3 regions of the Bacillus sp. UNC322MFChir4.1 genome follow, and region 2 is predicted to be linked to each of the others. Evidence: predicted binding sites of a transcription regulator. Region 2 holds the regulator's gene; each other region holds the start of a gene.

Region 1 (3,289 bases), on a different contig from region 2:
ACGGTAGCTGCCATACTTACTAATGATAAAAGCAGCATTTTCCCGCCAGAAGTAAGAATATAATTGGATTGAAGTTTATCTGTATCGATACCAATCTTTTTATATTCATTCTCAATGAATGAAACAGCCGCCTGTGTTACCATGCTGCCTGGCATCTTTTTAAACTTTTCATCCGCTTTTTCTTTCATCGCATCGATTTGATCTTGAGGGAGTTTCGCAATGACTGTGAAAGGATCTGTATTTGGCGGAAGCTTCATTTCTGTTTTGCTGTCATTACCGCCTTTTTCAATTCCTTGTGTTATTAACATCGGTTTCCCAAAGATATCATTCAGTTCACTGATTGTATTTTTATCCGTTGTATGTAGCTTATAAAGTGGTTCTTTATCAAGCTTTGGATAATCTTTTAAGTCATTTTTCAGTTCACTTCGGGAAAGATTGTTCTTATCTAACAGAACATAGTTGTCAGTTACTGTTTTCTTCTCTTTGTCATTCATAAAGAGCGTAAGTTTATCCATCTCACTTTTACGAATAACTTCAGGTACTGCGTTTTCGACACCTTTTTGTTGAATCCCTACATTGACAATGTTAGACATGTAGTCTGGCAGTGATAGATCGCATACTGCCTGCACAGTTAAAAGACATACAACCGCAATGATGGAAGTAACAAATGGTTTTAAATGTTTGATGATCTTTAACATTCAATGCATCTCTCCATTTTCCGTTTCTAATTTTGAATTTTTTCTTTTTTCTTCAGTTTACTCGCTCTTTATCTATTTTCGAACACAGATTAATTTTATGACTACATTAAGAGGTAATGCAAATTTTAGAGCTTAAAATATAAAGATAAATTGAAAACTTGAGGAGAGAGGATTTGGTCATGCGTGTTGATTAACGAAAAATAGATAGTTCTCTCTCGCCGTGCAAGTTCACTGAAAAGGGATGAGAAAGAAGTTGGTGAAGAACCCCCACTGATTAAGGTTTCACTTTATAACGACAATTTCATACGTGATGTATCTCACAACATAAATGGCTATATAACTTTACAATGAGGATATAAATTGATAGGAGGGTTTAATTGTGATTAACCGTGATTTTAACAAAAATCCATTTATTGTGATATGGGAGTTAACGAGAGCATGCCAATTAAAATGTCTTCATTGTCGTGCGGAAGCTCAGTATCATCGTCATCCTCTTGAGCTAACATTTGAAGAAGGTAAAAAATTAATTGATGATATATATGAAATGAATAATCCGATGCTTGTTTTTACTGGGGGTGATCCGTTAATGCGCCCGGACGTATATGATATTGCGGATTATGCGATAAAAAAAGGTGTTCGAGTATCTATGACACCAAGTGCTACTCCAAATGTTACGAAAGAAACAATTCAAAAAGCAGAAGAAGTAGGGCTTGCAAGATGGGCATTTAGTTTAGATGGGCCAACAGCTGAAATACATGATCATTTTAGGGGAACAGAGGGATCATTTGAATTAACAATGAATGCGATTCGTTATTTGCATGAATTGAAAATTCCTATTCAAATTAATACGGTTATTTCTACTTATAATGTGAATGTACTTGAAGATATGGCAAAGTTAGTAGAGGAATTAGAGTGTGTGCTTTGGAGTGTATTTTTCTTAGTTCCAACTGGGCGCGGCAAGGAAACAGATATGATTTCACCAGCCGAGCATGAAAGAGTATTCCAATGGCTATATCAATTAAGTAAAAAGGTTTCTTTTGATATTAAAACAACGGCTGCTCAGCACTACAGACGCGTTGTTATTCAACAAAAAATGAGAGAGAATAAAAAAGCAAATCAGGCTATTCAATATCAAGATGTATTGATGAATGGAATGACGGGGCAAATTGATGGACTTGGTCGTGCTCCAAAAGGGGTAAATGATGGAAATGGCTTTGTATTTATCTCTCATATTGGAGATGTGTATCCAAGTGGGTTATTACCTATCAAAGCCGGGAATGTTCGAACAACACCACTAGCTGATATTTATCGAAACTCTCCGATCTTCCAAGACTTGCGTAACCCGGACAAGTATAAAGGAAAGTGTGGGGTTTGTGAGTTCCGATATGTTTGCGGAGGATCTCGTTCTAGAGCCTTTGCGATGACTGGAGATTACATGGAAAGTGAACCTTTCTGTGTATACATTCCAAAAGCATTACGAAAACAGAAACAAAACGTATAAAAATGGGACATGAGTACTTTTTACTCACGTCCCATTTTTTGAATGAGCATTTAGAGGGAAGTAAAACATATTGAAATCCTATTAATAGCCCCTTATAAACCCCTACCAAGCCCCTTGCAAGTAATAAATCATTACAAAAACAAAAGAATTACTGCTACAAGAATCTTAAAAAAACAAAAACAAAAAAACTACTACAAGAATTTAAAAAATAAAAACAAAAGAACTACTACTACAAGAATTTCAAAAAAAATAAAAATCAAATTACCAAATTCCCGCTTTTCTCCTTATATATAGTAAGGAACAGCATTTTAAAAACGGGAGGAATATAGATGGCGGTATATCGAAATGTGCAGGTGAATTTTTGGCAAGATGAGTTTGTGCTCGACTTAACGCCGGAGGAACGCTATTTTTACATATATTTGCTGACATGTTCGAAAACGACGCAGTGCGGAATGTATCCGTTGCCACAGCGTTTAGCAGAGATGGAAACGGGCTACAACAGGGAGACTGTTGATAAATTGTTGCAGCGGTTTATCGAATATGGAAAGATCTTATACGATGCGAAAACGAAGGAGTTATATATCATAAATTGGCTTCGTTATAACCCAATTACAAATCCGAACGTTGAGAAATGTGTACTTCGGGAGTTAAAGACTGTGAAAAGTAAACAATTTGTTCAGATGTTTCTTCAAAAGTGCTTGGAGGAAGAGATGAATATTCCGCTGTTGGTAGCGCATTTCGGTATTCCGGTTGAAACGCCAGAAGAAGAGCCTGAAAGCTGCGGGGCAGAGAAGGAAATAGAACCGGGCACGAATGTATTTGCGTTTTATGAACAAAACTTTGGCAGCTTGTCACCGTATACGGCTGAGGAACTGACTGCGTGGATAGAAGATTTGTCAGAGGAACTCGTCATAAAAGCACTCCAAATTGCCCATGAAAACAATAAGCGGACGCTTGCGTATGTGAAGGGAATTTTGCGAGATTGGCACGGAAAGGGATTTACGAGAGTCAGCGAAGTAGAGGAGGCGGCGGTGAAGTTTCGGAAGAAAGGGTCGTCCATTGTTTTGGAGACTGAGCAGTTTCTAGAGGA
Region 2 (3,289 bases):
TGCTTGAACAAGTTCAATAATAACGCGATCACCTAACGGCTTTAGCATGAACAACAACCTCCTCAATTTATTATGTAAATTTTATATTTATTAGCACTCTGATACTCCGAGTGCTAACACACTTATTATAATAAAGAATCTCATTTTCTTTTGCAAGTGAAAAAATCGTAATTTTTCGGAAAACTATCCTAGCCCCTCTCCCACTTGTTCCAAAGCATTTATACCCTACTTAATAATTACACAAAGGAAGATACATTGATATATAAATCTATTTTTCTTTTTCGACATATAATGACCACTTGATGCCCTCGTCCTCCTCTAAAAGAAAGGAGGTTTTATGTCGTTTGCTAACTTTCATATGATAGAGATTCCATCTTTTTTTCATCTTCACCTATGTTACAATAAGAAAGATGCCATAAGTTGTTTTCTCTATGGATAGAGCATTTTCCTTTTTCTTTACAAAAAATCCAAAAAGGAGTTATGGAATTGAAGAGACAATATTGGTGGGTTATTGTTACATATATTTTGATGCAATTATCAGGTATAGTTGGAGGATTGATTCTTCTAAAAAGCGGAGTATACAATAATGGGCACCGGACCCTTGATGAAAAAATCCAACTAGCTACTGCACATTGGGGGCTGATAAGCTTCTTTATCGCTCTTATTATCATCCTTGTGTTACTACGTAATGATACAGAATCTGAAAAATGGAATCGCGGAAAAACAAATCTCCCCGCTACGATAGGGTGGATTATTTTAGGAGTTTTCCTTGCCTTATTTGCCCAGGTCATTGCTGGCACAATTGAAACACAAGTTTTTAAAATTAAAGCGGAATCTGAAAATACACAAAACATTATCGGCATTATAAGAGCTGTGCCATTATTTATGATTGTTTCATCTATATTTGCCCCTATTCTTGAGGAGATTGTATTTAGAAAAATTCTATTTGGCACACTATATAAACGATATAACTTCTTTATCGCAGCAATCATAAGTTCGCTTATATTTGCTATCATTCATTTTGACCCTACACATTTATTAGTGTATATTTCCATGGGGCTTGTTTTTTCATTTTTATACGTACAAACAAAACGAATTATTGTACCAATTATGGCTCATGTTATGATGAATACAAATGTTATGTTAATTACATTCGTACTTCGTCCCTATCTAGAAAAAGCTGAAAAACTGCAAGGATTCATCGGAGGATTTTAAACATGCGAAATTCACCATTTGTTATGGCAACTTTGTATTTTCTTCTAGGGTGTATTTTTACATACTTAGCAATTACAAGTGTAAAAGATACAATTTGGAACTTTTACACAATACTACTTGCTATAATGGCAACAATTGATTTTAATTTTGCACTTCGCATTCTTTTTTCTAAAGCGAAAAAAGATAGTAAGAAGAAATAATAAAAACGCAGGAATTTCCTGCGTTTTTATTGTGGATAATTTTTTAAAAAGTACACGAGCGTTTGTAATTCTACTGCTAAATCAATATGATGAATTCGAATATGTTCTGATAAATTTAACCTAGCAGGTGTAAAGTTTAAAACACCTTGTATGCTCGTATGCGATAAGCGATCTGCTACAGCTTGCGCAACAGAAGCAGGCACTGTTAATATTGCCACTTTTATATCACCGGATAGTCTCTCTTCTAATTCATCCAGATGATATACTGGAATCCCGCCGATTTCTTTTCCAACTTTCTCTTCATCAACGTCAAACGCCATCTCAATTTTTGTATTATTATTTTTCGTAAAATTGTAATGTAAGAAAGCTGTACCTAAATTACCTACCCCTATTAACGCTACGCGTGTTACATCGTCTTGATCAAGTGTTTCGCGGAAAAACGACAATAAATAATTTACATTATAGCCATATCCCTTTTTCCCTAATGCTCCAAAATATGAAAAGTCTCTTCGAATTGTCGCTGAATCCACCTTCACTGCTTCGCTTAATTCTGCTGATGATACGCGTTGCTTACCAGATAACGATAGGTTTTGGATAAATCGATAGTATAGAGGCAATCTTTTGGCAGTTGCCTGCGGAATTTTAGGCTGCTCCATGCAACCCCCTCCTCTCTTCCTATCTGTTCAAGTGATTGAAACATGTACGGAAGTTTAGCATTGATAGTTTTCCTTGTATAATAGAGAGAGAATTTCTCTATTTATGTTCAACTATACACTATTTTTAGTATGATTGAGAAATATAATCATGGCAAAGTTAAGAAAATATTTGAGGTGAAAACATTGATTTTACTACAAGTGAATAATCTTTCCAAGCTATTCGCGGCTGAAGTGATTCTTTCAAACATTAAGTTAGAAGTACAGACGCGTGATCGCATTGCACTTGTCGGGCGTAATGGCGCTGGAAAGTCTACATTATTAAAAATTATTGCCGGAGAATTATCCCATGACGGCGGCGAAATTATAAAGCCGAAAGATGTATCTATCGGTTACTTAGCACAGCATACCGGTCTTGAAACATCGTTAACGATTTGGGATGAAATGCTAACGGTATTTCTTCACTTACAACGTATGGAGAAAGAACTCCGCAGACTAGAGCAAGAAATGGGAAAAGAAGAAAATTTCACAAATGGAACCATTTATGAAAAATTGTTAGCAGAATATGATCGCCTACAATTAAATTATAAAAATGAAGGTGGCTATCAATACGAAGCTGATATTCGCTCTGTTTTAAGCGGGCTTGGTTTTCCTCCTGAAACACACAAAACAACAATCTCAACACTAAGCGGTGGACAAAAAACTCGCTTAGCCCTTGGTAAGCTATTATTGACGAAACCAGATTTGCTTATTCTCGATGAGCCAACCAACCATTTAGACATCGAGACATTAACGTGGCTTGAGCAATATTTACAAGGTTATCCTGGTGCTATTTTAATCGTTTCACACGATCGGTACTTTCTAGACAGACTTGTCACGCAGGTCTATGAGATTTCCAATAAACAAAGTCGAAAGTACACAGGAAACTACAGTAGATACTTAGATCTTAAAGCGTCCCTATATGAACAAGAGATGAAACGTTATGAGAAGCAACAAGAAGAAGTAACAAAATTACAAGAATTTGTCCAAAAAAATATCACTCGTGCTTCCACAACAAAACGGGCGCAAAGTCGCCGAAAACAATTAGATCGTATGGAACTTCTGGACAAACCAATCGGCGATACAAAATCCGCTTCTTTCCACTTTGATATCGATAAACAAAGTGGTAATGATGTATTACAAGTAAGCGATGTGACAATTGGCTATGAGAATGAGCCCATT
Region 3 (3,289 bases), on a different contig from region 2:
CCATGTCAATTTGCAAATGAAGCAAATCCACGTGCATACTATAAAACATTAGGGCCTGAACTGTGGGAGGCACTAGATGGACATATTGATATATTTGTCGCTGGTGCTGGAACCGGCGGAACCTTTATGGGGACAGCGTCATATTTGAAAGAGCAAAATCAACAAATTAAAACAGTCATTGTTGAACCAGAAGGCTCTATTTTAAATGGTGGCGAAGCTGGTTCTCATGAGACAGAAGGAATTGGGCTTGAGTTTATACCACCATTTCTTAATCCAACATATTTTGATGATATTCATACGATTTCGGATCGTGATGCTTTTTCTCTTGTGAAACAACTGGCGCAAAAAGAAGGGCTCCTCGTTGGCAGTTCTTCGGGGGCAGCACTACATGCAAGCTTATTAGAAGCTGAGAAAGCAAAGCCAGGAACAAACATTGTAACAATTTTCCCAGATAGCAGCGAACGCTATTTGAGTAAGAACATATACAAAGGATGGGAATAAAATGAGAACAAAAACAAAGTTAATTCATGGTATTCATATCGGAGAACCCTTAACTGGATCGGTAACGGTACCGATTTATCAAACGAGTACGTACAAACAAGAAGGGGTAGGAAATCATAAAGGGTATGAATATTCACGTACTGGAAATCCGACTCGTTCAGCTCTTGAAGAAACAATTGCTGTTCTTGAAAATGCTCATGCAGGATTTGCATTTGGATCAGGTATGGCAGCAATTACAGCAGTAATGATGCTTTTCTCTAAAGGAGATCACGTTGTTTTTACGGATGATGTATACGGTGGAACGTACCGCATCATGTCGAAAGTATTAAATCGCTTTGGTATTGAACATACATTTGTTGATACAACAAACTTAGAAGAAGTAAAAGAAGCGATTCTTCCAAATACAAAGGCTATCTATATTGAAACACCGACAAATCCGCTTTTAAAAATTACGGATATGAAACAAATTGCAGCACTTGCTAAAGAACGAGGCTTATTAACAATTGTTGATAATACATTTATGACACCGTATTGGCAAACACCAATTTCACTTGGTGCAGATATTGTCCTTCATAGTGCAACAAAATATTTAGGCGGTCATAGTGATGTTGTTGCTGGGGTAGTAGCTGTAAATAACGCAGAGTTAGCAGAAGATCTTCACTTTGTACAAAACTCAACAGGTGGTATTTTAGGACCACAAGATAGCTTTTTATTACTACGTGGTTTAAAAACATTAGGAGTGCGTATGGAAGAGCATGAAGTAAATGCTCGTGCAATTGCTGAGTTTTTACAAAATCATCCGAAAGTAAATAAAGTGTATTATCCAGGACTTAGCACTCACCATAACCATGACTTAGCAGCAGAACAAGCAAATGGCTTCGGTGCAATTATTTCATTTGATGTAGATAGTCAAGAAACATTAAACACTATACTTGAAAAAGTACAATATTTTACACTTGCTGAAAGTTTAGGAGCAGTAGAAAGCTTAATTTCTATTCCTTCGCAAATGACACATGCTTCTATTCCAGCAGAGCGCCGTGCGGAACTAGGAATTACAGATACATTAATTCGTATTTCAGTTGGAATTGAAGACGGAGAAGATTTAATTGAAGATTTAGCACGAGCGTTAGCATAAGGGAACAAGCACTATATGTATATAAGTTAACAAACGACATAAAAACCTTTTTCTTTTTATAGGAGGATGAGAGCATCTGGCCGTGCATAGGAGCGGTCAGGGCCTTTTCCTACAACATGCCATGATTTTAAACAAAAGAGCAAGCAAGTGAAAGTGATGGTATAATCTGGATTCCGTGGTTTATATGTTGAAACATTAAACCAGATTTATATAGAAGTAGTGTTTGTTATTCTATTTTTCAAGCTTTGTAATGCGACCTTTTAAGTTTGTGAAACTTTTCACAAATTAGACACACACATATATAAATATCTAGTGTATAGTAAAAATATAAAGAGAGATGCTTCACACATAATCATGTGAAACATTTCACAAATAATAAAAAATTCATGTAGAAAAGGTAGTTCTATTTTTTTAAGCTAATAGGGACATATTTGGACCCCAAGGGACTTTATGAGTCCAACAGCAGAATAGGAGGAAATTACATGGTAGTCAAAGAGAAAGTTGTAAATGAAATGCAAGAAGTTACAGGAATGATTGAGACGTTAGTAAAGAAAGGTCAAAAAGCTTTACATGCATTAGAAGGTTTTACACAGGAACAAATTGATAAAATTGTACATGAAATGGCACTTGCGGGTGTGGATCAACATATGCCGCTTGCGAAAATGGCTGTTGAAGAAACGGGCCGCGGTGTGTATGAGGATAAATGTATTAAAAATATTTTCGCAACTGAATATATTTGGAATAGTATAAAAAATGATAAAACAGTGGGGATTATTCGTGAGGATCCACATGAGGAAGTAATAGAAATTGCAGAGCCGGTCGGTGTAGTTGCTGGGGTAACGCCAGTAACAAATCCAACATCAACAACGATGTTTAAAGCAATTATTGCGATAAAAACGAGAAACCCAATTATTTTTGCATTCCACCCTTCAGCGCAGCAATGTTCTATCGCAGCTGCAAAAACAGTGTACGATGCTGCAGTGAAAGCTGGTGCACCAGAGAACTGTATTCAATGGGTTGAAAAGCCTTCTGTTGAGGCAACAAAACAATTAATGAATCATGAAGGTGTAGCGCTTGTTTTAGCAACTGGAGGAGCAGGCATGGTGAAATCAGCATATTCTACTGGTAAACCAGCTCTAGGAGTAGGACCAGGTAACGTTCCATGCTATATGGAAAAATCAGCGAACGTGAAACGTGCTGTAAATGATGTGATTTTATCGAAAACGTTTGATAACGGTATGATTTGTGCTTCTGAACAAGCGATTATTGTGGACAAAGAAATCTATAATGATGTGAAACAAGAAATGATCGCAAATAATTGTTACTTTGTGACAGAAGAGGAACGAAAAAAATTAGAGAAGCTTGTTATTAATGAGAATACATGTGCAGTAAATAGTGATATTGTTGGGAAATCCGCACATTACATTGCAGCATTAGCAGGGATTACAGTGCCTGAAGATACAAAGATGATTGTAGCTGAAATTAAAGGAGTCGGTGCAGCTTATCCGTTATCTCGTGAAAAATTAAGTCCAGTATTAGCTTGTATAAAAGCGAGTTCATTAGAAGATGGATTACAGCATTGTGAAAATATGTTAGAGCTTGGCGGATTAGGGCATTCTGCTGTCATTCATTCTACAAATAAAGAAGTACAAA

Evidence for each region. The regulator Rex, encoded in region 2, represses fermentation and respiration genes when NADH is low (regulators of the CRP and FNR family bind a similar motif). The targets are predictions, from matches to a motif close to TTGTGAAATATTTCACAA.
Region 1: a site for Rex is predicted at 1,004-1,021, ahead of BR72_RS23945 (TIGR04053 family radical SAM/SPASM domain-containing protein). Genes of this name have one in related genera too.
Region 3: a site for Rex is predicted at 1,991-2,008, ahead of adhE (bifunctional acetaldehyde-CoA/alcohol dehydrogenase). Genes of this name have one in related genera too.

Annotation. Positions count from the first base shown of each region.
Region 1 is NZ_KN050814.1:53,591-56,879, reverse strand. It holds gene BR72_RS23950 (ABC transporter ATP-binding protein) at 1-698, opposite strand, end outside; gene BR72_RS23945 (TIGR04053 family radical SAM/SPASM domain-containing protein) at 1,078-2,199, shown strand; gene BR72_RS23940 (DnaD domain-containing protein) at 2,529-3,289, shown strand, end outside.
Region 2 is NZ_JQKQ01000052.1:4,531-7,819, reverse strand. It holds gene groES (co-chaperone GroES) at 1-48, opposite strand, end outside; gene BR72_RS16385 (CPBP family intramembrane glutamic endopeptidase) at 487-1,215, shown strand; gene BR72_RS16380 (YdiK family protein) at 1,218-1,415, shown strand; gene BR72_RS16375 (redox-sensing transcriptional repressor Rex) at 1,442-2,071, opposite strand; gene BR72_RS16370 (ABC-F family ATP-binding cassette domain-containing protein) at 2,255-3,289, shown strand, end outside.
Region 3 is NZ_JQKQ01000040.1:8,238-11,526, reverse strand. It holds gene BR72_RS14925 (O-acetylserine dependent cystathionine beta-synthase) at 1-501, shown strand, start outside; gene BR72_RS14920 (bifunctional cystathionine gamma-lyase/homocysteine desulfhydrase) at 503-1,636, shown strand; gene adhE (bifunctional acetaldehyde-CoA/alcohol dehydrogenase) at 2,119-3,289, shown strand, end outside.